2 linked regions of the Cellvibrio sp. PSBB006 genome follow. The protein of the gene in region 1 interacts with the protein of each later gene in a pairwise test. Links are inferred from orthologs where the notes say so. Each region holds a gene or a part of one and is shown in the gene's direction. Other genes may lie near its edges. The genes, in order: secB and CBR65_RS02720.

What was found.
Region 2: the proteins of secB (region 1) and CBR65_RS02720 interact in binary tests that used the Escherichia coli proteins (3 or more experiments, as listed by UniProt). The link is inferred for Cellvibrio sp. PSBB006 from one-to-one orthologs.

What each region holds. Positions count from the first base shown.
Region 1 is NZ_CP021382.1:3,718,250-3,729,844, forward strand. The notes cover bases 8,718-11,595. They hold secB (protein-export chaperone SecB), read left to right. Parts: upstream 8,718-9,840; coding sequence 9,841-10,350; downstream 10,351-11,595. Other genes in these bases: CBR65_RS15495 (rhodanese-like domain-containing protein), read left to right, coding at 9,095-9,505; grxC (glutaredoxin 3), read left to right, coding at 9,524-9,778; CBR65_RS15510 (Ppx/GppA phosphatase family protein), read left to right, coding at 10,534-11,595. Also shown: imidazoleglycerol-phosphate dehydratase HisB, read left to right, coding at 1-552; imidazole glycerol phosphate synthase subunit HisH, read left to right, coding at 647-1,291; hisA (1-(5-phosphoribosyl)-5-[(5-phosphoribosylamino)methylideneamino]imidazole-4-carboxamide isomerase), read left to right, coding at 1,439-2,170; imidazole glycerol phosphate synthase subunit HisF, read left to right, coding at 2,197-2,970; CBR65_RS15470 (DUF6316 family protein), read right to left, coding at 3,074-3,292; CBR65_RS15475 (divergent polysaccharide deacetylase family protein), read right to left, coding at 3,470-4,321; CBR65_RS15480 (S41 family peptidase), read right to left, coding at 4,329-5,723; CBR65_RS15485 (murein hydrolase activator EnvC), read right to left, coding at 5,892-7,049; gpmI (2,3-bisphosphoglycerate-independent phosphoglycerate mutase), read right to left, coding at 7,140-8,687. UniProt on the Escherichia coli protein: One of the proteins required for the normal export of some preproteins out of the cell cytoplasm. It is a molecular chaperone that binds to a subset of precursor proteins, maintaining them in a translocation-competent state.
Region 2 is NZ_CP021382.1:582,211-593,895, reverse strand. The notes cover bases 8,641-11,608. They hold CBR65_RS02720 (response regulator transcription factor), read left to right. Parts: upstream 8,641-9,759; coding sequence 9,760-10,458; downstream 10,459-11,608. Other genes in these bases: CBR65_RS02715 (ATP-binding protein), read left to right, coding at 10,465-11,608; CBR65_RS02725 (Spy/CpxP family protein refolding chaperone), read right to left, coding at 9,007-9,507; CBR65_RS02730 (flavodoxin), read right to left, coding at 8,641-8,711. Also shown: CBR65_RS02765 (DUF5610 domain-containing protein), read right to left, coding at 1-947; CBR65_RS02760 (FHA domain-containing protein), read right to left, coding at 1,025-1,933; CBR65_RS02755 (sensor histidine kinase KdpD), read right to left, coding at 2,068-2,781; CBR65_RS02750 (tetratricopeptide repeat-containing response regulator), read right to left, coding at 2,804-4,435; CBR65_RS02745 (bifunctional diguanylate cyclase/phosphodiesterase), read right to left, coding at 4,526-6,319; carboxy-S-adenosyl-L-methionine synthase CmoA, read left to right, coding at 6,456-7,193; tRNA 5-methoxyuridine(34)/uridine 5-oxyacetic acid(34) synthase CmoB, read left to right, coding at 7,193-8,164; more of CBR65_RS02730, read right to left, coding at 8,169-8,640; more of CBR65_RS02715, read left to right, coding at 11,609-11,685. UniProt on the Escherichia coli protein: Response regulator member of the two-component regulatory system CpxA/CpxR which responds to envelope stress response by activating expression of downstream genes including cpxP, degP, dsbA and ppiA.

The sequences.
Region 1 (11,595 bases):
ACCAAAATCAGCGTCAGCCTCAATCTGGATGGCGCCGGCAAAGGGGTGTTCAACACCGGGGTGCCCTTTCTCGAACACATGATGGACCAGATCGCCCGCCACGGCATGATCGATCTGGATGTCACCTGCGACGGCGATACCCACATTGACGACCACCACTCGGTAGAAGACATCGGCATCACCATTGGCCAAGCCATTGCCAAAGCGGTGGGCGATAAAAAAGGCATCCGTCGTTATGGCCATGCCTATGTGCCGCTGGATGAAGCCTTATCGCGTGTAGTGATCGATTTCTCCGGGCGCCCCGGTCTGGTGATGCAGATTCCCTTTACCCAAAAGCGTATTGGCCAATTCGATACCGAGTTGTTCTGGGAATTTTTCCAGGGCTTCGTCAACCATGCCGGCGTTACCCTGCATGTCGACAACCTGCGCGGCCACAATGCCCACCACCAGATCGAAACGGTATTCAAAGCCTTCGGTCGCGCCCTGCGCATGGCGCTGGAACTCGACCCGCGTATGGCCGGCATGATGCCGTCCACCAAAGGCACCTTGTAAGTAAAAGGAACCTTACAAGTAAAGGAACGCTGTAATTGACAGTAGTAAATCGGCACGTCTGCCGCACTGAACCCGAATTTTTTTGATTAAACCTATGACCAGACAAACAGTTGCCGTCATCGACTACGGCATGGGCAACCTCCACTCCGTTGCCAGCGCGCTCAGCCACGTCGCGCCCGACATGCGCGTCATCGTCACTGACGCCCCCGCACAGGTCGCCGACGCCCACCGCGTCATCTTCCCCGGTGTCGGCGCCATCCGCGACTGCATGGCCGAAATCAACCGCCTCGGCTTCGGCCAACTCCTGCGCGAACAAATCGCCACCGGCAAACCGGTACTCGGCATCTGCGTCGGCATGCAAGCACTCATGGAATACAGCGAAGAAAACAACGGCGTAGACTGCATCGGCATCCTGCCCGGCCAGGTCAAATTCTTCGGCGAACACCTGCAAGACGGCGTGCCCCTCAAAGTCCCCCACATGGGCTGGAACCAGGTCGAACAAAACCCCCACCCCCTATGGGCCGACATCCCCCAGTCCAGCCGGTTTTACTTTGTGCACTCATACTACGTGCACGCCCAGGACCGCCAGCTGGTCGCCGCCAGCTGCGACTACGGCGTACGCTTCGACGCCGCCCTGGCGCGCGACAACCTGTTCGCCGTGCAATTCCACCCGGAAAAAAGCCACACTGCCGGCTTGCAACTGTTAAAGAATTTTTTACATTGGGATGGCCGGAATTGACTCCGGTTTATGTAGCGGTAGTGGAGAGAGATTCCTGAGACCGTATGCGGCAGGGATGCCGCATCCGAGCCCCCAGGGAAGGGTTCACGGCGCGTCTCAGGAATCTCTCTCCACTGCCGACGGACCCTTCACTAAAGAGAAAGATTAATGCTGATTATTCCCGCCATAGACTTAAAAGACGGCCAATGCGTCCGACTCCGCCAAGGCCTCATGGACGACTCCACCGTCTTCTCCGACGACCCCGTCGCCATGGCCAAACAATGGGTCGACCAAGGCTGCCGCCGCCTCCACCTCGTTGACCTCAACGGCGCCTTCGAAGGTAAGCCTGTTAACGGTGGCGTCGTCACCGCTATCGCCAAAGCCTACCCCACACTGCCGATCCAGATCGGTGGCGGCATTCGCAGCGCCGAAACCATCGAGCACTACCTCCAGGCCGGAGTGCAATACGTCATCATCGGCACCAAAGCCGTAAAAGAACCGCAATTCGTCACCGACATGTGCAAACAATTCCCCGGCCATATCATCGTCGGCCTCGACGCCAAAGACGGTTGGGTTGCCACTGACGGCTGGGCCGAAGTGTCCAATATCCAGGCCAGCGAACTGGCCAAACGTTTCGAACAGGACGGCGTAAGCAGCATTGTCTACACCGACATCGCCCGCGATGGCATGATGCAAGGCGTTAACGTCCAAGCCACCGTGGCTATGGCCCAGGCATCCAGTATTCCGGTAATCGCTTCCGGTGGTATTACTGACATGAACGACATCAAAGCGCTCAAAGCAGAAGCCCACCAAGGTATCTGCGGCGCTATTACCGGTCGCGCTATTTATGAAGGCACACTCAATATGGCCGAAGCACAAGCCTGGTGTGATGCCAATTAATCTGAATCATCTTTGACAGGTAAACCATGCCCCTCGCAAAACGCATTATTCCCTGCCTCGACGTCGACAATGGTCGCGTCGTTAAAGGCGTGCAGTTTCTCGATATCCGCGATGCCGGCGACCCGGTAGAGATTGCCAAGCGCTACAACCAGGAAGGTGCCGACGAGATTACGTTTCTCGACATCACCGCCAGCCATCAGGAGCGGGATACCACGGTTCATACGGTAGAAAAAATTGCCAGCGAAGTCTTTATTCCGCTCACCGTCGGCGGTGGTATTCGCACCGTGGACGATATTCGCCGCATGCTGAATGCCGGTGCCGATAAAGTCAGTATCAACTCTGCTGCTGTGTTCAATCCGGATTTTGTGAAAGCGGCATCGGACCGCTTTGGTGCGCAATGTATCGTGGTCGCCATTGATGCCAAGCGAGTCAGCGCAGAAGGTGAAACACCGCGTTGGGAGATCTTCACCCACGGCGGACGCAAGCCAACGGGTATTGATGCGGTGGAGTGGGCGGCGCGTATGGCGCGCTACGGTGCGGGGGAAATATTGTTAACCAGTATGGATCGCGATGGAACCAAAAACGGTTTTGATCTCGGGGTGACGCGCGCGATCAGCGATGCGGTACCCGTGCCGGTCATCGCCTCCGGCGGTGTTGGCAACCTGCAACATCTGGTGGATGGTGTTACGCAGGGCCGCGCTGACGCTGTGCTTGCCGCGAGTATCTTCCACTTCCGCGAATTCACGGTTCCCCAAGCCAAAGCTTATATGCAGGAAAAAGGAATCGAAGTACGTCTTTGATAAAGATATTTGACGCAGGTAATAAAGCAGGTAATAAAAAAGGACGCTTTTGAAGCGTCCTTTTTTATTAGGATGTTTGTGTAATGACTGCGGAGTTACCGAATCACGCGGCGCGGTATTGTTTAAGCGCCGCCAAGACCTTTGGCTCGGATGCACAGATGAAATCAATGAATTCACCCACACCCACTTCTGCATCCTCACGGCTGTCGAATGGGCCTATATCCACCCCCTCGCGCGTGCTGTAGTACCAGTAACCTTCTTTCTTCAAGAAGCGGCCACTACGAATGGGGACCTTGCCTTGTTCGCCTGCTCGATTGTTCATAGTCTGGTTCCTGTAGTTACTGTTGGCTTGATGCGACTGAATACACAGCCAGTTGTGGTAGCCATCCAAGGCCGTCCTTGATAATTAAGTAAGGTCTTTTAGATAAAAATCACCACTAAAAGATTATAAACCTGCGTCCCTGAAAATGGATATATCGAGTTGATCTGTCATCTCTTACTACTGATAACCAAATTCCACGACACCTTCGAGCAGGCTGTGGATGGTTACAGGTTCTGATTGGGCGGATGGCCGTTTCCACAATTTTGGAGGTGGCGCCAGGCAGGAGGTTCCTGTTTTCGCTATAAGCTGTGATGCTTCTCTCATTAAATCCGACGCAAAAACCAGTTCGACGCCATGGGCTGCCAATAACCTGGGTGCGTGTTCCAGCACACTCAGTGTTTGCGGGTAAGGGTGGCCGATGGCTACCGCACTGCCCCGCCGTTTGGCCAGTTGTATGGCTTTCAATAGCTGCTCACTAATATGTTCCCGGGTGCGGATGTTGTCGAGGAATACATCCCGCTTTAACGATGGAACGCCATAAGCTTCTGCGACTGCCAGCGCCTGACTGGCGGCGCTGGTTCGACTGTCAACAAAATAGAGGTTGCGACGAACCAGTTCATCCATCACCCATCCCATAGGTTCCGGTTCCTGGGTAAGTTGGCTGCCCATGTGGTTATTCACCCCCGCGAGGTGAGGAACGTCAGCCAGATCGGCGCGAAGGGTGATCATGAATTCATCATAATCCATGCCGCTCTCCAGCCCCCCCTTGCCCAGCGGCATATGCCGGGTATTGCTCATGGGAGCATGCAGGATAATTTCTTTGCCTTGCTCATGAGCGCGCTGGGCGAGTTCCCGGGTATGGGGTGTGAAGGGTAAGACGGCGAGGGTGAACGCGCCATCCAGATCGGCGGCGCGTCTGCCGAGGGGTCCGTTGTAGCCAATATCGTCAATGATGATGGCGAGCCGGGCAGCAAAAGCGGGCTGGACAAAGCACCACAGCAGGATAGCGATACTTAATCGCCAGCTCACTCCGGTATCAATCCTGGGGATCGGTAGTCAACGTCGGTGTGTCTGCAGTGGGCTCTGCTTCAACTTCAGCGTCCAGCGCGGCGTGGAGCATGATGGACTGCTGTTGGCGGAAGATATGCAAACCCTTAAGCAGGTTCAGGGCTTCGTGGAGCTGGTTGTCCTTGGTCAGCAGCTCCTGGGTGGCAAGGCGATCTTTCTCACGTTTTTGACTGGTGCTCTCGTCGCCACCGCGGGTATTGCTCAGGTGGCCGGCAAGATCGGCTTCTGTGGTATTACCGGCAGGTTTGAGCGCGGTGACCTGGGCGCGCTCAACAATGACATCGGGCTCGATACCCTGGGCCTGGATAGAGCGGCCGCTGGGGGTGAAATACAGCGCGGTGGTGAGTTTCACCGCACGGTCTTCGTTGATGGTGATGATGGATTGAACGGAGCCCTTGCCGAAGCTGCGCGTGCCCAACAACACGGCGCGCTTATGATCCTGCAAGGCGCCCGCCACAATTTCTGAAGCAGAGGCAGAGCCATCATTGATGAGCACCACCATGGGCAAGCCCTTGGCAATATCACCAGGGGTCGCATGGTAATTTACATCACTATTTTCCAGCCGCCCTTCGGTGTATACCACCAGGCCGCTGTCGAGGAAGGCATCTGCGACTTCGACGGAGGATTGCAGCACACCGCCGGGGTTATTGCGCAAATCCAGCACGATCCCGCGCAATTCCGGATTTTTTTCCTGATGATCGCGGATCTTGCGCGTCATATCCTTGCCGCTGTTGAGCTGGAATTGAGCGATACGCACATAGAGATAATCGTTTTCCAGCAGGCGGGTACGCACGCTCTGGGTGCGGATGATGTCACGCACAATCTCGACATCGAACGGCTGTTCTACACCCTTGCGCACAATGGTCATCTTGAGTTTGCTGCCCTTGGGGCCGCGCATCATCTGGATGGCATCGTTCTGGTTCATGCCTTTAACCGGTTTGTCATCCAGGCGAATGATCAGATCACCGGCCTCGATGCCGGCTTTTTGTGCGGGCGTGTCGTCGATGGGCGCGATCACTTTGATAAAACCGTTTTCCATACCCACTTCAACGCCCACGCCACCAAACTCACCCGTGGTGTTTTCCTGCAAGTCTTCAAACGCTTTTTTGTCGAGATAACTGGAGTGCGGGTCCAGCTCGGCAATCATGCCTTTGATGGCATATTCCAGTAATTTGGCGTCGCTGACTTCTTCCACATAACCGCTGCGAATATGGTCATAAACGCGGGTGAAGGTGCGTAGGTCTTCCAGGGGCAACAAACCCTCATCCTGCTTGGGTGCTTTTGCCTCCTCGGCCTGGATCGGTAACGCCAGGCTGACCAAAGCCAGCAACACGAATGAGCATTTGCGGTGAGCGTAGAACATCGGAATCTCCTGCGGTATTCAGCTCCGCATTCTTATGTATCGGGTAAAAAGAGGGTCAATCTAAAACAAGTTGCTGCTGCTGGCCAGCAGCAGGCGCACACTTTGCGTTATATAACGTTCAATCAGCAAAAAAACCGGCCCGATTGGCATAAATGGCTGCAGAATCAGTCAAGCCCGCGCCAACCAGGTGGCCGGGTTGGTAGGTTTGCCGTTTTGGCGGATCTCGAAATACAGGCCGGTTTCAGCCTGGCCGCCACTATTGCCCACACTGGCGATGGCATCGCCGGCGCGCACCCAATCGCCTGTGGTTTTGAACAGGCTTTGGTTGTGTGCATAAAGGCTTAAATAACCCTCACCATGATCGACAATCAGTAACAAACCATGTCCGCGAAAGTAATCGGCAAAGACAACGCGGCCGTGATGTACGGCAACCACGGGTTTGCCTTCGGTTGCGCGAATCATCAATCCGCTCCATTGCATCTGGCCGCTCACTCGCGGGCTGCCGAAACGATGGATTACCTTACCGTCGGTAGGCCAGGGCAGGCGGCCTTTACGACTGCTGAATTTTTCATTCCCGGTGGGCAAGGGCACGGAGCCAACAGTGTGAGTAACTTGTTGCAACAAGGCTTGCAGACGCTCGCGGTCTTCTTCCAGTTGGCGCAACTCCTGATCTTTGTTTTTCAGGGTGCTGTTGATTTTCGCCAGGGCTTGCTGGCGATCTTTCTGGCGCTGTTTCAATTCGGTATGGCGCGCTTGTAATGCTTTTTGGCTGTCACCCAGTGCCAGGGTCTTGGCAGCAATGCGCGGTTCCAGCTCGTCCAGTTGTTCCAGGGTGGCCATGTAAGCGGCCAGTTTTTCAGCGCGCGCCGCGAGAAAATATTGGTGATACTTGAGCATGCGGCTCACGCGTTCCGGCGATTCCTGGTTGAGTAGCAATTTGATCTGGCTTTGCTGGCCGAGTTGATACGCAGAAGCAACTTGCTTTGCGACCTCTGCCTGCTGCGAACGTTTGGCGCCCTGCAGGGTTTCGCGCTCCTGTTGCAATTCCTTGAGCTGATTGTTTTGATCCTTCAGGTTGCGATTGATTTGCTCGATCCTCTTCAATAGCTCGCCGACTTCCGTTTCGGACTTTTGCAGGTTTTTTTGCAGTTCGCTGCGTTCACCTTGAATAGATTTCAGTTCCTTCTGCAATTGCTGGATATTTTCCTGCAGTACCTTCATGTCTTCCTGTTGGTCAGCGACACTGACGGAAGCCAGTAAACACAGGAGCGTGACGGCGTAAACGCGTAAATTGAAGAGGATGGAGATTGATGAATACCTGCTCATGGAACCAGTTCCTGCGGAGAGATTCCCGGACCGCAGAGCGGCCCGGATGGCATAGCAGTTGTTTTTATTAACAGTCTTTCACGCAACGCATTATTTTACGGTGATAAGGTTGCGCCCGGTCATCTCGGCGGGTTGCGGCATTCCCATCAAGTGCAACATGGTCGGTGCCACGTCCGCCAGAGAGCCGCCATCGGCGATATTCACCTGACGTTTGCCACAGTACACAAAAGGCACCGGCAAGGTGGAATGCTGTGTGCTGACCTGGCCCGACTCTGCATCGAACATCTCCTCCACGTTGCCGTGGTCGGCGGTAACCAAGGCCTCTCCGCCCACTTTTTCCAGCGCGCCCAGCACGCGACCCAGGCAAATATCCAGCGCTTCCACCGCTTTCACCGCCGCTTCAAAGATGCCGGAGTGGCCAACCATATCGCCGTTGGCGTAGTTACAGATGATGGCGTCGTACTTGCCGGACTCAATCGCAGCCACCAGTTTGTCAGTGACTTCCGGCGCGCTCATCTCCGGTTGCAGATCATAAGTCGCCACTTTGGGCGACGGCACGAGGATACGATCTTCGCCGGGGTAAACGGTTTCTGTGCCGCTGTTAAAGAAGAAAGTCACGTGTGCGTACTTTTCCGTTTCAGCGATGCGCAACTGGGTTTTGCCTTGGTTGGACAGGTATTCACCGAAGGAATTGGTGAGATCTTCCGGCGGAAAAGCAATGGGTGCCTTGATGTCAGAGGCATATTCGGTGGTTTGGACAAAGTGCGCGATCTTCGGCGCTAACTCGCGCTCAAAACCATCGAACTCAGGCTCAATCAGGGCGCGGGTAATCTCGCGGGCACGGTCGGGGCGGAAGTTCATAAAGATCACTGAGTCGCCATCCTGGATAGTGCCGGCTTCTTCATCTTCACCGCAAATGATGGTGGCTTTCACAAATTCATCGTTCTCATCGCGCGCGTAAGCTGCTTTGAGTCCTTCGACTGCGGTCAGCGCATCAAACTCGGCAGCGCCAGTTACCATTACGTCATAGGCTGCTTTTACGCGATCCCAGCGATTGTCACGATCGAGGGCGAAGTAGCGGCCGACGATGGAAGCAACCTTGCCTACGCCCAGTTCACGGAACAGGTCTTCAGCTTGTTGCAGTGATGCTTCGGCGCTGCGTGGCGCTGTGTCGCGGCCATCGAGGAAGGCGTGCAGGTAAATATGTTTGGCGCCGCGCTGGGCTGCCAACCTGATCATGGCGTAGATATGGTCCTGGTGGGCGTGCACACCGCCGTCTGACAGAAGGCCGAGGATGTGTACGGCTTTGTCACTGGCGACCGCAGCGTCGATGGCTTCGACGTACACCGGATTGGTAAAAAAATCGCCGTCGCTGATGGCTTTGTTGATGCGGGTGAGACTCTGGTAAACCACGCGCCCGGCACCCAGTGTCATATGGCCCACTTCGCTGTTGCCCATCTGGCCTTCCGGCAGGCCGACTTCAAGGCCCGAGGTGGCGATGAGGCTCTTGGGGTTGTTGGCCCAGACCTTGTCCCATACCGGCGTATTTGCCGCGTAAATGGCGTTGTGTTCGGTGTTTTCCGAATGGCCAAAGCCGTCGAGGATAATCAATACGAGAGGTTTTTTGGTCGCGGTCATACTCAGTCGTCGCTTCTACAATCCAGAGGTGGGGGAAATATTCAGGAATTTGCCGACATCAGGATGATTTTTCATCCCTGCTGTCCATCGGCGAGTGCGGCATATTCTAACCGGTTAAACCAGTGAACACTATGACAATGACTGAGAAATACCCGGTGCATGGTGTATACTGCCGCCCTTCTTTGCGCCCCATAACGGATATTCGGGTCATCGTGTTAGCTGCGGTCCATGTTACCGGGATTTGGTGTCCGGGTCCGTTTGAAAAAATTTATCTGTAACAAATAGCGCGTTTATCGCCTTGATATCCACCTGCCTGCCTCCACATTCAGCGCAGGCTTATCGCTGTCAGCGATGATGACAAGGTGATGCGACCTGTTGCGGCTCATTGCTAAAGGAATCTGTAACCTGTGAATTTCTTTGTATTTATCAGTCAAGAATGGCTGTTGGTTAGTACGCTGGTGGTTTTGATTTATATCTACGCCTGGCGTGAGCGCATCAAGAGTGGTCGTCCCATCTCCGTGCATGAAGTCACCCAATTGCTCAACAAGGATTCTGCTGTTCTGCTCGATGTTCGCGACAATGCAGAATTCAAAGCGGGCCACATTGTCGGTGCCATCAATATTCCATTCAGCAAGGTTGCCGCTGAGCTGGATAAACTGGAAAGCCACAAAAGCAAGATCATCATCGTTGCCGACAAGCTGGGTCAGCACGCCGGTAGTGTCGGGCGTACGCTGGAAAAGCAGGGCTTTGTCGTGCGTCGCCTCTCCGGTGGTATTGCGGAGTGGCAAGCGCAGAATCTGCCGCTGGTAAAAAAGTAGTTGGCACGGGAGGTCACCATGGCGCGGGTTTTGATGTACACCACAGCAGTATGTCCCTATTGCAATAACGCCAAAAAATTATTGGCGCAAAAAGGCGTAGCCGCAGAAGAAATTCGCGTCGATCGTGAGCCTCATTTGTGGCAGGAAATGATGGAAAAAAGTAAACAGCGCACGGTGCCGCAAATCTGGATTGGTGATGTGCATGTCGGCGGGTTTACCGATTTGTGGGCGCTGGATAAAAACGGCAAGCTGGATGAGTTATTGGCAAAATAATCTTTGTCGCTGTAGTCACTTCCGGCTTTATCTTTCAGTAACAGTAATTAATAGAGTGCATTATGTCCGAAGAAAATAATTCACAAGAACTTAATAATCACGAGCAGGCCGACGGTCCGAATTTTGCCATTCAGCGTATTTTCCTCAAGGATATTTCCTTTGAGACCCCCATGGGTGTTGAAGCGTTTACCAAACAATTCAAGCCAAACATCCAGCAGGATTTGAACGTACAGGTTAATCAACTGGATGAAGGCACTCACGAAGTTGTGCTGCTGCTGACCATCACCGCCAAGATCGAAGGTCGCACCGTTTTTCTGGTGGAAGTGAAGCAGGCCGGTATCTTTGCCATCTCCGGTTTTGAAGGTATTCAGTTGAGCCAGGTGATCAACACTGCTTGTCCGCAAATTCTGTTCCCTTATGCGCGCGAGGCGATCGACAGTATTTTGAATCGCGGCACCTTCCCGCCGTTAATGCTGGCGCCAATCAATTTTGATGCGGTGTTTGCGCAAGCCGTTGTCCAGGCCAAGCAACAAGCCGAGTCATCGAAAGAAACTGCCGCGACGGCCAATTGATTTGTTGTTGTCGCAGGCAGTGAAATGCTGCCTGCGTGCTACACTTTTCGACAATGCGCTTCAACGATGAACAAGGTTTTTTGTTGATCGAAAATCTGCCGCTGTAATTCAATGCCCTGCGTGGAGGCTCTGCGTAGAGGATTGGCGGTACATGATCTACCACTGCAATCCGGTGTCGATGTCATGTTCAATCTCTCCCGTAAAGAAACCGCTCACGCCAGTCACATCGCTGCCATTGATCTTGGCTCCAACAGTTTTCACATGATTATCGCCCGCTGGGACAACGATCAGTTGATTCTGCTCGATCGCCTGCGCGAGCCCGTACGGCTCGGTTGGGGGTTGCAGGCCGATGGCAGTTTGAGTGAAGACGCGCGCGAAAAAGCCATGGCATGCCTTGAGCGCTTCGGTGAATGCCTGCGTGAATATCCCTCGCGCAGTGTCCGTATCGTCGGCACCAAAACCCTGCGCAGCATTACCGATTCGCGTCAATTTCTCCAGGAAGCACAAGCTCGCCTGGGGCATCCGGTGGAGATTATCTCCGGCGATGAAGAAGCGCGTCTGGTTTACCTGGGTGTAGCGCATTGCATTGCGCCCGGCGAAGGTAAACGCATGGTGGTTGATATCGGCGGCGGTAGCACCGAAATTATTTTGGGTCAGGGCATGGCGCCCCTGTTGAAAGAAAGTTTGAGTATGGGTTGCGTTGCCATCGCCAAACAATTTTTCTTTGACGGTAAAGTGACCGACAAAGCCATCAAGAAAGCGCGCATTGCCTGTTTGCAGGAATTGGAGCCGGTGAATGATCTGTTTGTCGAGCAAGGCTGGCAGGAAGTGCTCGGTGCGTCCGGTACCATCAAGGCGGTGGCTAAGGTGTGCCAGAGCATGGGCTGGAGCGATGGCACCATCAAAAAAACAAGCCTCGATATCATCGTGCAGATGTATCGCCAGCACGGCAACACTGATTTAAAGATCACCGGTTTATCTGATGATCGCCAGGCGGTTTTCCTCGGCGGCGTGATTGTGTTGAGCGCGCTCTTTGAAAGTCTGCAGCTGGATCAGATGACCGCAGCAGATTGGGCGCTGCGTGAAGGTTTACTCTATGACCTGAAAGGCCGTCTGGAAGATCACGATATTCGTCAGGCCAGCGTGGATGCCTTGGCCAAACGTTTTCATGTGAATCTGGAGAAAGCCGAGCGCATCGAAAAGACTGCGCTGATGTTGCTGGATCAGGTAAGTGATACCTGGGGG
Region 2 (11,685 bases), 3.1 Mb from region 1 along the record:
TTCAGCGAGAAAGCCGTGATGTGTTGCTGATCATACCCCAGCGCCAAAGCCTGATTAAAAGCCTCGTCAAGATTGCCGTTGAAGAACTCACCGGCCAGCTTATTAATTTGCCCCAACAGTTCTTCAATGGCCTGCATCTCATCATCATTTAAATCGCCCTGGATTGACCAGCTGGATTCACGGGTAGAGCTGTAGGATGCACTCATCGTCTCAGCCAAGGTATAGCTCTCACTATTGCCCGCAACACCTCGCGCATATTGACCACTAAACGCTTGGGCACTGCTGGCAGAAATGGTGACTTTATCACCTTCGGCTGTCGTTAATTGAAAACTGAAACTGCTGGCACTGGCGTATTGATAGCTGCTACTGGCCAAGGCTGCATAAGCTTGCTGGCGCGTCGCCTGTGGGGTGGTCTCAGGTGTAGTTGTGGGTTCGTTTTTTACCAGCCCGCCAAGGAATTTTTCTCTGAGGGCATCAACACCGGTCAACACCAGATTGTAGGTTTTGCCAATATCTTGTTCAACGTCCGGCGATAGCATACTCAGCGCTTTCAGCTTTTCACTGGCTTCTGCAAAACCTTTCTTGAAACCCGCCAGTCCCGCTTCCAGGCGCGACGCCAGTTGCTCCTGGGTAGCACCTTCGGCGACATCCATCTGTAGACGACGCTCGATAAAGCCCAGGATATTACCCGCGACTTTTTCTGCCGTCAGTGGTTCAAGGGCCGCAAATTGACCCACTGCGCCCTGCTTGGCCTGTAATTTTTCATAGCCCATGGTCAGTGTGCGCTCAAAGAGCGCAAGCGCGTCTTGCCGGGAGGTGGCGGAAGAAACAGCAGGATCTCGGGAAATACCGGATTGCAAACGGGTATTGTCTGATCGGTTACCATCCGTCGTTTGAGCATGACTGCTCAAACGAAACGGTGACTGGGAAAGCGGTGGAATTTGCATTGAACCCCCATAACAGCTTAATCAACGTCGATTACTGAGGGTTATCGGCCAAAGTTTAATCAACTTTAGCCGCTTTTTTAACGGCGGGTGAAATAAAGTGCGGCAACCACTACCACGGCAATAATCACCAATAACGCCAGCCCCATCCGACCATGTCTGGGCGTATCTTCCTCGCGAGGCTGGGAAGGTCGCGCGTGAATTGAACGTTGACCGGCCGCTTTCACATCACCAGCAACATGTGCAGATTGGCGGGGTTTGGCGATAGGTTTGGTTTTCGGGATCGGCGTTGCATCCGGCACTTTTGATGCCGGCGAACGCACCGTGGTTTTGGCCAGGTCATCAGTCGTAGGGCCTATTACACCAAAACTGAGAGTATCAAAGCGAAGCTCGTCGCCGCGCTTTACCCTCGCCTCTGTTACTTGTTTTCCATTCACAAAGGTGCCGTTGGCGGACCCCAGATCTTTGACATAAAGGAGTCCGTCCAGCACTTGCAATTGTGCGTGTCGGCGGGACAAGTGTGCAGCGGCAAGACTGATGTCGCATTCGGTAGCGCGCCCCACGATGGTCATTTCCTTGATAGGAAAAACACGATTAGCCAGCGCGGTGTGATTAGCTTTCAATGCCCAACCGGTTGTCTTGGGTGTTGGTGTTCGTAGTTGGGTGACATTACCAGCTTCGACTACCGCTTCCTTGGGTTCGCGTTTGGGATCAATTACCTGAAGCTCTACTGCTCCAAGCGTGATCACATCATCCGGTTTCAATGTGCAAATACTGGAGACTTCCTCGTCATTCACCTTGACCGGTTTTTCAGGCACCAGATTTTTCAAGGTAAGTTGTTCGTGCTCGACCAGAACTTCAATGTGACTATCGGCAACGTCTGCATCATCGACAACCAGATCATTGGTTATAAGCCGACCAATGGATACCTTTGGTTCTACTAACCATACCGCATTATATTTATTGTTTTTGAAGCGGATTTTTAGCATATAAGGTTCCTTATTTAGAGAGCACCGGGTCTAGAGAGCACCAGGCCTAAAGAGCACCGGGTTAATTCGGAGGGCACCGCGGATAATGCTATAGCATGCGCCGCATTTCAACTGTGAATCACTTGGATAGATTACTAAGGCAACCAAAGTTGAAACACACCACCACCCAAAGGGCCCTGATTGGCCAGTTGAATGTAACCCTGCTGCTCGCGGGAGCGATGCAAAGCCGCAACACGATGCGCAAACAATAACCCAAGGTTAGTGCTACCGGAAGAAAATGATACGCCGGCATTTATCTCATGCGGTGCAGCTAACATACTGGCGGGATAACCCTGACCATCATCGGCTATGGCTATGCAGAGTTTATTGTCGATAATCTTGGCAGAAACCAGCAAAGTACTGCGACAGTAGCGCGCACAGTTCACCAGAATATTATTTATCACACCACCGATCAGCTCCCCGTCAAAATACCAACTCAAATCTTCGTCGCAATCCAGCTGCAAATGAATACCCCGTGTACGAAATAGCATATCGTTACGAGCCAGCTGTTCTTCAAGTACATCAATGACATGGTGCTCATCTATCTGCACTAACAGGTGTTCATGCTGCATCCGGTAAAGCGACAAGAGTTGAACCAACTCACTGTTGATTCGCGCGGCCTCATATTCCAGTACGGCATAGGTTCTGGTCTGTTCCGCATCTTGTGGTGGAGACTTTTCCATCATGGTCGCAAGCGTGTTCAGCAGCATCCCCAGGGAGTTCTTCATATCGTGAACACTGGACGCCAGCACAAAGGCGAAATCCAGAGGCGTGTCTTTGGCAGAGGTCATATCGTTATCATCAATCATATAAAACGCTCACAAAAATGGATCAACGTCGACGGTTGTTATCGAGGTTGCGCAACATGTCCTGCAATTGGCGAAAGCGTCGATATTGGTCATGGGTCGGCACGATTTTATCGTCGATCTGCGCCAGGGTATCGATTGCCAGATCCATGGAAGCGGCGTCAACATCCAGCTTTAATTTATCCACCAACGCTTGCACCAGATTTAAACGAATACCGATGTGGTTTGGGAAAGTTTGCAATGCATCTTTAAAGCATTGAATCGCCGCGTCATAGTCTTGAGACTCGTAACAAGCAATACCCTTTTTATTTATAGATGCCACCAGGGAGCGGTTTTTCTCACTGGCGGGCTCTTCCAGCAACGCATCCAGTTTTTCCAGGTCTCGCTCCGAACCTTTATAGCGTTCCAACAAGCTACGAGTCAGTTCATCCGCCATATTTTTTTGGCCGGTAGCGGTATAGGCCCGAACCAATTCCACCTCAGTATCAATGGGCAAGGCCTCAATGTTCGCACTCAAATTACGCGCATTTTGTAATAGCTCTTCTGCTTTCTTCGCTTCGCCATTGGATGCAAGCAGTTGCGATTCAATCAGTTGTGTTTCAACTTTTTCTTCGGGCGTTTTGCTGAAACGTTGTTCCAGTTCCGCCATCGTTTTCAGCGCCTCACGCAATAAGGGTTTGGCCAGTATTTTATCTTCACGGAATAACGCCAGCGTTGCCCGCGCAAAGCCCGTGTGATTCTCCAATCGATCATAATAAGAGTTTTCACCGAGGCGCACGGTTCGTCGATACGCGTTGGCTGCTGTTTCAGCATCATTATTCATCATGGCGATATCGCCCAATTGTTGTTGCCGCAAGATTGACAGAGGCGATATTTCCACGGCCTGCTGTAATACGTCCTGCAAGCGTTTATGCAGAGGCTGTTCGCGATAAATCTCAGCTTGAAGATCGTATGCTTTCATGCATAAGGGATTGGTACTCATCACGTCTTCAAGCCACTGCTGGGCGCTCACCAGATCGCCTTGCAATTTTTTAACCCGCGCCATCCCCACTTGCGCCCAATCCAGTTGTCGCACGTCCAGCACATCCCGATAAACTGTCTCGGCTTTCTCATAGTGGCCAGTGAGGATATAGAGCTGCCCCAGAAATTTTTGACACTGATTGGCATAGCGCCCACTGTCTTTGATCTCACGCAGGCACAAGGCTTCGGCAATCTCCCATCGTTCATCATCCATTGCCTGCATAATCGGCAACATGCGCGCACGCTGTGCAAACAAACGACCCAGGCGTTGCTGCAAGGCTTTGGTGGTGATGGGTTTGGTGAGATAGGCATCTGGCTCGTAATCATAGGCGGCCATGATGATACTTTTACTCGACTCCGCCGAAATCAATACAAATAAGGCATAACGGTTAAGGTGGCCATTCTCGCGCAAATCTTCCAAAACCTGCTGGCCGGTTTTCCCCTTGCCCAGGTTATGATCACACAGAATCAGATCGTAGGATTTATTCTTGCAGTGACGCAGGGCATCGGCACCATTAACGGCGCTGTCAATGAACTGAATACCGATGTCCTGCAACATATTACTGACAGTCACACGAAAGCTATCGAAGTCGTCTACTATCAAGGCGTGTAGCTTATGGTATTCCGCCTCAGCCATAGGGAGCCTCTCTCCAATCCAAAAAAGCTATTGTTGGAGCATAGTCCAATTTATCCGGGAGAAAAGTGCCAGAGCAAGAAAAATTGAGAATCAGGAAGGATAAGGTGTGCGACGGCGCGACTCGAATATACAGTTTCCATTACCTCGCTTGGCACTGTGTTTTGCATCGGCCAGAAGCAAGGAAACCTGATGGTGCGTCATACATGCCAGCGGATCGGGTTGAACACAACCTATTGCAAGCGTCAGTGGACCAAAACGCTGGCGGTTACCTTCGCGATCATGGCTCCAGTATTCACTCTGCGGTGTGGGCAGAACGGTGTGATAGACATCCGTAAACGACGCCAGAATATCTTCGCATCGCGCGCGCCAGTCCTCACTGCGAAATACAACGATGAAATCGTCACCGCCTACATGACCAACAAAATCTTTTTCCGTATCCACATTCGCCATCAGCAACTGCCCCAGTTTCACAATGACTTCATCACCATAACTATAACCAAAAGTGTCATTAAATGGCTTGAATTGATTGATATCGCAATAGGCCACCACAAATTCCGTGTAGCTGTTAAGCAGGTAATCAATCCATTCATACAGCGGGACATTACCCGGCAATTGCGTTAACGGATTACTGTGGCGCGCAGCGCGCAATTTTTCTTCCGTGATACAGCGCAAAAGATTCCGCACTGTACCTACCCCACGATATAACCCTTGCTCGCTGATAATAAAATCTACACTCAGGTTTTGCTGGGGATCTTCTGTGATCAGTTGGCCTGCTACTTTAAGTTCAGTATCAATTTCCAACGTCAGGGACAGTGGGCTGACAAACTCGGTAATCAATTTCGTGGAGTGCAACTCATGACCGTAGCGCTGCGCGAAGATATTCAATAATTCCACACGACTGACCATACCGATCGGTTGATTGCCGGCAACAACGGGGACACAGGTCAGGCGCACATCCGCGCGAAACATCTTGACGACGTCCGCCGCTGGCGTGCCGGGCGAAACGACTACCGAGTCAGCCAGTATGTCGCCCACGGTGCGGTGAAAAAAATCCGGATGACGGGGAAAGCGTTCGCGCTGAAAACCGGATAATACCGGGGGAGCCTGGCGCATTGGCTCTGCCATGGGCCGCGCCAGATAATAACCTTGCGCATACTCCACGCCCATCGCGATCAAGGTGCGCAATTCGGCAGCAGTCTCTATGCCTTCTGCGATCACTTTATTGCCCATGCGATGGGCAATATCGAGCATCGCACGAACAAATTCCCGCTTCACCGCATCCTGATCGATTCCGCTGATAAAGTGGCGATCAATCTTCACATAATCGGGTCGCAACTCACTCCATACCCGCAGGCCCGCGTAACCGGCTCCCAGATCATCCAGTGCCACTGCAAACCCTTGCCGCTTGAAATGGTCCGATGCGGAACGCAACAATTCGAACTCATCCAACGGCTGGTTCTCTGTCAATTCAAATACCAAGCGTTCTGCGTTTAAACCGACACGTTGGAGGATTTCCCGGGTTACACCATCGCGGTAATTACTGTCAGTGAAACTCAGGGGCGACATATTGAGAAATAACTTCCCGGGCAAACCCAGGCTCACGAACTGGTGACAGGATGCTTCGCGACACGCATATTCCAGGCTCGCCAGATGACGAGCCGAGCGCGCCGCAGCAAAGAGTTGATCAGGTGTATGCAGCGGGCTATTTTCCGGGCCGCGAATCAAGGCTTCATAGCCAAGAATTCGAAGGCTGTCGAGCGCAAAAATTGGCTGAAATAATGGCGTCAGCAAACGTAAATCAATCAAGCGCTGCAATTCTCTGTGCAGGTCCGGTTGCGCGGGAGAAAGAGCGTTTACAGAGGGAAGGGATTGGCGTGTATTCATCGCAATATCATCGTTTTGAATTGTGACGTTTTGATGAAATTGCATCGATACCAGGGCCGTTTTTACACAAACTTAACTACTCTGCCTGCCGCCAGAGCGTTACAATGCGCCCCCATTTATCAAACCGACAACACCTATGTCCGACCATAAACCCGACAACATTTATGCAAATCCCCTGGGCCAATCAGGGCCGTTTGTTTTTGATGAAACCGTCGTCAATGTTTTTCCGGATATGATCAAACGTTCAGTTCCGGGGTATGCCACCATCATCAATATGATTGGCAACCTGGCCGAGCGCTATGTTCAGGCGGACAGTGTCTGCTATGACCTCGGCTGCTCTCTGGGCGCAGCGACCCTGGCGATGCGTCATCGCATTCGGGCCGCCAATACCCGAATCCTCGGTGTTGATAATTCAGCCGCGATGATTGAACGCTGCCAACAAGTTATTGCCGCCGACAGCGGGGAAATTTCTGTAGAGCTGGTCTGTGGCGATGTGCAAGACATCAATATTGAGCGCGCCTCCATGGCGGTTCTGAATTTCACCTTACAGTTCATTCCGGTTGACCAGCGCCTGGCTGTACTAACGGCCATTTACGAGGGCTTATTGCCTGGCGGCGTATTGATATTGTCTGAAAAGGTTGCCTTTGAAGACCAGCCTCATCATGAACTGATGATCGAATTGCACCACAATTTCAAACGCAGCAACGGTTACAGCGATCTGGAGATTGCCCGTAAGCGCTCCGCAATTGAAAATGTGCTGATTCCCGAAACCCTGGCGACCCATCGCCAACGTCTGCGAGAGGCAGGTTTTGGCAGCGTGGATGTCTGGTTTCAATGTTTTAATTTCGCCTCCATGATTGCAATCAAACCATGATGGATTACCACGCTCTGCTCGCCGCCTTACCCCACACGCCCCTCGCCCCCTGGCTGCCCGATTTGCCGGCTCAAATTGCTGCAGGCCTGAGCGAACAACGCTACGGTGATCTGCCGGGCTGGAAACAGGCATTGATGCAAATGCCATCAGTTAAAGCGTCGCAGATCGATTTGCAGCGTGGCGTCGTCATCGGTAACACGGATGATTGTGATGAAACCACTCGCGCACAGCTGCGCGCGGCCCTCGAACAACTCATTCCCTGGCGCAAAGGGCCCTACCATGTCCATGGGATTCACATCGATACCGAATGGCGCTCGGACTGGAAGTGGGATCGGGTTTTACCGCATCTAACGCCGTTGAAGGATCGACTGATTCTGGATGTGGGCTGCGGCAACGGTTATCACTGTTGGCGTATGTTGGGCGCAGGCGCTTCACGGGTTGTTGGTATTGATCCCTCTCCGCGCTTCGTCGTGCAGTTCCATATGATCAAACAGCTGATTGACGCGCAGGCTCCGGTGGATGTGTTACCGGTAGGTATAGAAGACCTGCCTCCCAAACTTCAGGCGTTTGATACGGTGTTTTCCATGGGTGTGTTTTACCATCGGCGCTCGCCTATGGATCATCTGCGCGAACTGAAAGAAGCCTTACGTCCCGGCGGACAATTGGTGTTGGAAACGCTGGTTATTGAAGGAGAGATGGGCGAGGTGCTGGTGCCCGAAGGCCGTTACGCGATGATGAATAATGTCTGGTTCTTGCCCAGTTGCGCCACGCTGGTGTCCTGGCTGCGCAAGATGGGTTTTGCGAATCCGCGGGTGGCGGATGTCTGCCCTACCACTGCGGATGAACAACGCTCCACCCACTGGATGCGCTTCCATTCCCTGCCGGAATTTCTCGATCCTGAGAACCCGGCGTTAACGGCGGAGGGCCATCCGGCGCCGATTCGCGCCGTATTTCTGGCGGAAGCGCCCTGATTGATCAATCGTCCAGGGCTTGCAAGGGTGTATCCAAGCCAAACTCGGCGTGAACCTGGGCGCACCAGCGATTAAGGCGCTCTGCGGTCAGTTGTTCCTGCTGGTCTTCATCCAATGCGAGGCCGACAAACATGCCCGCACCGGGAATCTCGGCTTTGGATGCGTCAAATTCATAGCCTTCCGTGGGCCAGTGCCCGACGATGACCGGGCCGGACTGGATAATGACATCGTGCAGCATGCCCATGGCATCGAGAAAGTAGTCGCCGTAGCCAAACTGATCACCCAAGCCGAACAGGGCTACCGTCTTGCCAGCAAAATCCACGGCGGCGATGTCATCCCAGAATTCTTCCCAGTCTGATTGAATCTGGCCAAAATCCCAGGTGGGGATGCCAAGGATGATCCGGTCGTACTCGGCAAATTCCAGTTGGGTAACATCGGCAATATCCATCACATCCACCATATCTTCGCCGAAGCGTTTCTGGATACGGTAGGCAACACGCTCGGTATTACCTTCGTCACTGCCGAAAAACAGACCTATCTTGCCCACATTCACCTCGGGATTGCCGGAATATAAAGGAATCGAGTCGGCGGGCCGCTAGAGCCCGCCAAAAAGAGTGCGGATTTTCCCAACATTGTTTGTTGGGTGCAAGGGTCAAACTTCGTGATAAATACTACAAGGGTGCTTCGTAGTTCGTTTGTCATTAGGCTCTATGTTTCGAAAACACATGCATACCTCCCTGTAGCTCCCTCAATTCATCCCTGAATTGAGGGTTTCGAAACATAGAGCCTAACGCCAAACTTGCGTTGTGCTAATGTCAATTCAGATAACAGAAGGAAGCGGATCAGGCCCGGGTATCAGCCGCTTTTTCGCGCCAGTGTTCTTTACGCTTTGATTTCATCTGCTCCATTTTTTCTTTCTGTTCCGGTGTCAGGATGCTGAGCAGAAACTGTTTGTCCTTGGCCCGCGCGATCACTTGTTGTGCATTCAGGTCGCCCAGTTTATCCGCCAGTATGGCTACTTCTGCTTCATCCGCGTTGTTGGCAACCGCCTGATGTAATGCTCGCTGCGCTTCACGAACTTGCTGGCGCTGTTCACGATAGTTTGCGCGTTGCTCATCTTTATGTGCGGCTAATGTCTGTTTTTGTTCGTCGGTGAGTTCCAGCATTCTGGCCATGTGTTCAAATGGGCGGTCTCCTTTCATGTGTTGATGAAAGCTGTGTTTGCCTTTGCAATCTTTACCTGGGTCTGCGGTCTCTTCCGCCAGGGCGTAACTGCCCAAAGAAACCACCGCCAGGGTGGTAATACCAGTGATAAGATGACGCCAATTTTTCATCGTATTCATAATTGAATCTCCGAGGGTTAGTCGATCAGACTTGCTCTCTTGGCAACGCGACCTATCATTCAAGTAATACCCACTCAGGTCAGTTACCAACAGGTTTTTACGACGAGAGCCTGATGAAATGCTCTTGTTGTCGTTGGAGCCAGTATCTCTGATGCAATGTTAAGAAGGGTTAAACAATTCACAATAACCATGACACTTTGCGTGGCGCTGTAGCACACTTACTTCCACAGTATCTGATCAGATGGACTACCCATGAATAAATTGCTTTTGATCGATGACGATAAAGAACTCTGCCAATTACTGAATGAATATCTCTCCACTGAAGGCTTCGTCGTCGACATGGTGCACGATGGACAGCAAGCCGTAGACCTTCCCAACCACAATCAGTACGCCGCTATCGTTCTCGATGTCATGCTGCCCATCCGCAATGGTTTTGATGTGCTCAAACAATTGCGTCAGAAATGCCAGACGCCGGTACTGATGCTCACGGCTAAAGGCGACACGATTGATCGGGTGATCGGTCTGGAGATCGGTGCTGATGATTATCTGCCCAAACCCTGCGACCCGCGCGAGCTGGTTGCACGCATCCGCGCAGTATTGCGTCGGGCTACGCCAAACCAGGCTGCGCAACAGGCGGTGGAGCGGATCAGCTCAGACAAATTGACCCTTCATCTGGGCAGTCGCAGTGTGACCTGGGAAGACACTGATGTGCCTCTGACCGGTACAGAATTCAGTGTGTTGGAGTTATTGGTGCGCAGTGCGGGGCAAGTGATCAGTAAAGATGAAATGACGGAACAGGCATTGAATCGCAAACTGACCCCTTATGATCGCAGTATTGATGTACACGTCAGCAATATCCGCAAAAAACTAACCGCCGTCGGTGCCCACAAGGATTTGATTATCAATGTTCGCGGTGCAGGTTATATGCTTACATTGAACGATACCGAATAACCCTTCATGACCCGCCTGTATCTCAAGATATTTATCACCTTCTGGTTGATTACCGCCCTGATTATTGTGGCCACTAACGTCGTCGTGCATTGGTTCGACATGACACCGGACCGCATGCAACGCTCAATTGATCGCGACGAAGAGCCGGCCAAACGCCTGCTGTTTCAAATGACCGGTGCGGCGATCAATCGCAATACCAAACAGGTGATGCAGGACATGCGTAGCATGCCCGCATGGTCCACCCGTTTTTTCTATGTGGTGGACAAAGACAACCGCGATCTGCTGGATCGCCCCCTGCCTCCCGGCGTATTGGTTTTGTTGCCCAAACTCACCAGTCGTCATCCCTACGATAAAGTCCAGGATCGCAATCGCAAATTATTCGGTCGCTACATCACGCTTAACGATGGCAATAGCGTGAAGTTGATCACCATCTCCCCAGGCCGAGATGACGGCTCGGATCGCGACATCCTGTGGGAAATGTTTATCGAGAATATCTGGCCGTTGTTGCTGGTCTCAATACTGATCAGCGGCAGCGCCTGCTTCTTCCTCGCACGCCATTTCACGCGCAGCCTGAATACCTTGCAGAAAGCAACACAACAAATTGCGCGCGGTGATTTAAGTGTGCGGGTCGGCAAGCAATTCTCCGGGCGCAATGATGAAATTGCCGCGCTGGGCCGCGATTTTGACCACATGACCGAGCGCCTTGAAAAAGCCATGCTCGAACAAAAGCGTCTGATTAAAGATGTTTCCCACGAGTTGCGCTCGCCGTTGGCCCGCCTGCAAATCGCCCTGGGTCTCGCCCAGCAACGCAGTAATGGTAGCGTCGATAAGGAACTCGCGCGGATTAAACAAGCGGCAGATTATTTGAATAATGTGATTTCTGACATCCTCGCCCTGCCCGTGCTGGATAACGGTGAATGGGAGTTGGACGACGCGCTGGATATTCAGGTTCTCCTGGAAACCCTGCTGGAAAATTACCGTCAGGATGCCGAAGACAAGCACATTGATCTGAAGTTGAGCTCCACCGTCGACGAAGCACTGGTGCAAACCCACGGCAATATGTTGATCGGTGTGTTCGAGAATATCCTGCGCAACGCGCTGCATTACACCCCCCAGGGGGGCAGTATTACCCTGGATCTGCACTATCTGGACAGCGACCAACAATACATCGTCCACACTTGTGATAGTGGCCCCGGCGTACCGGAAAATGCCCTGGAGGATATCTTC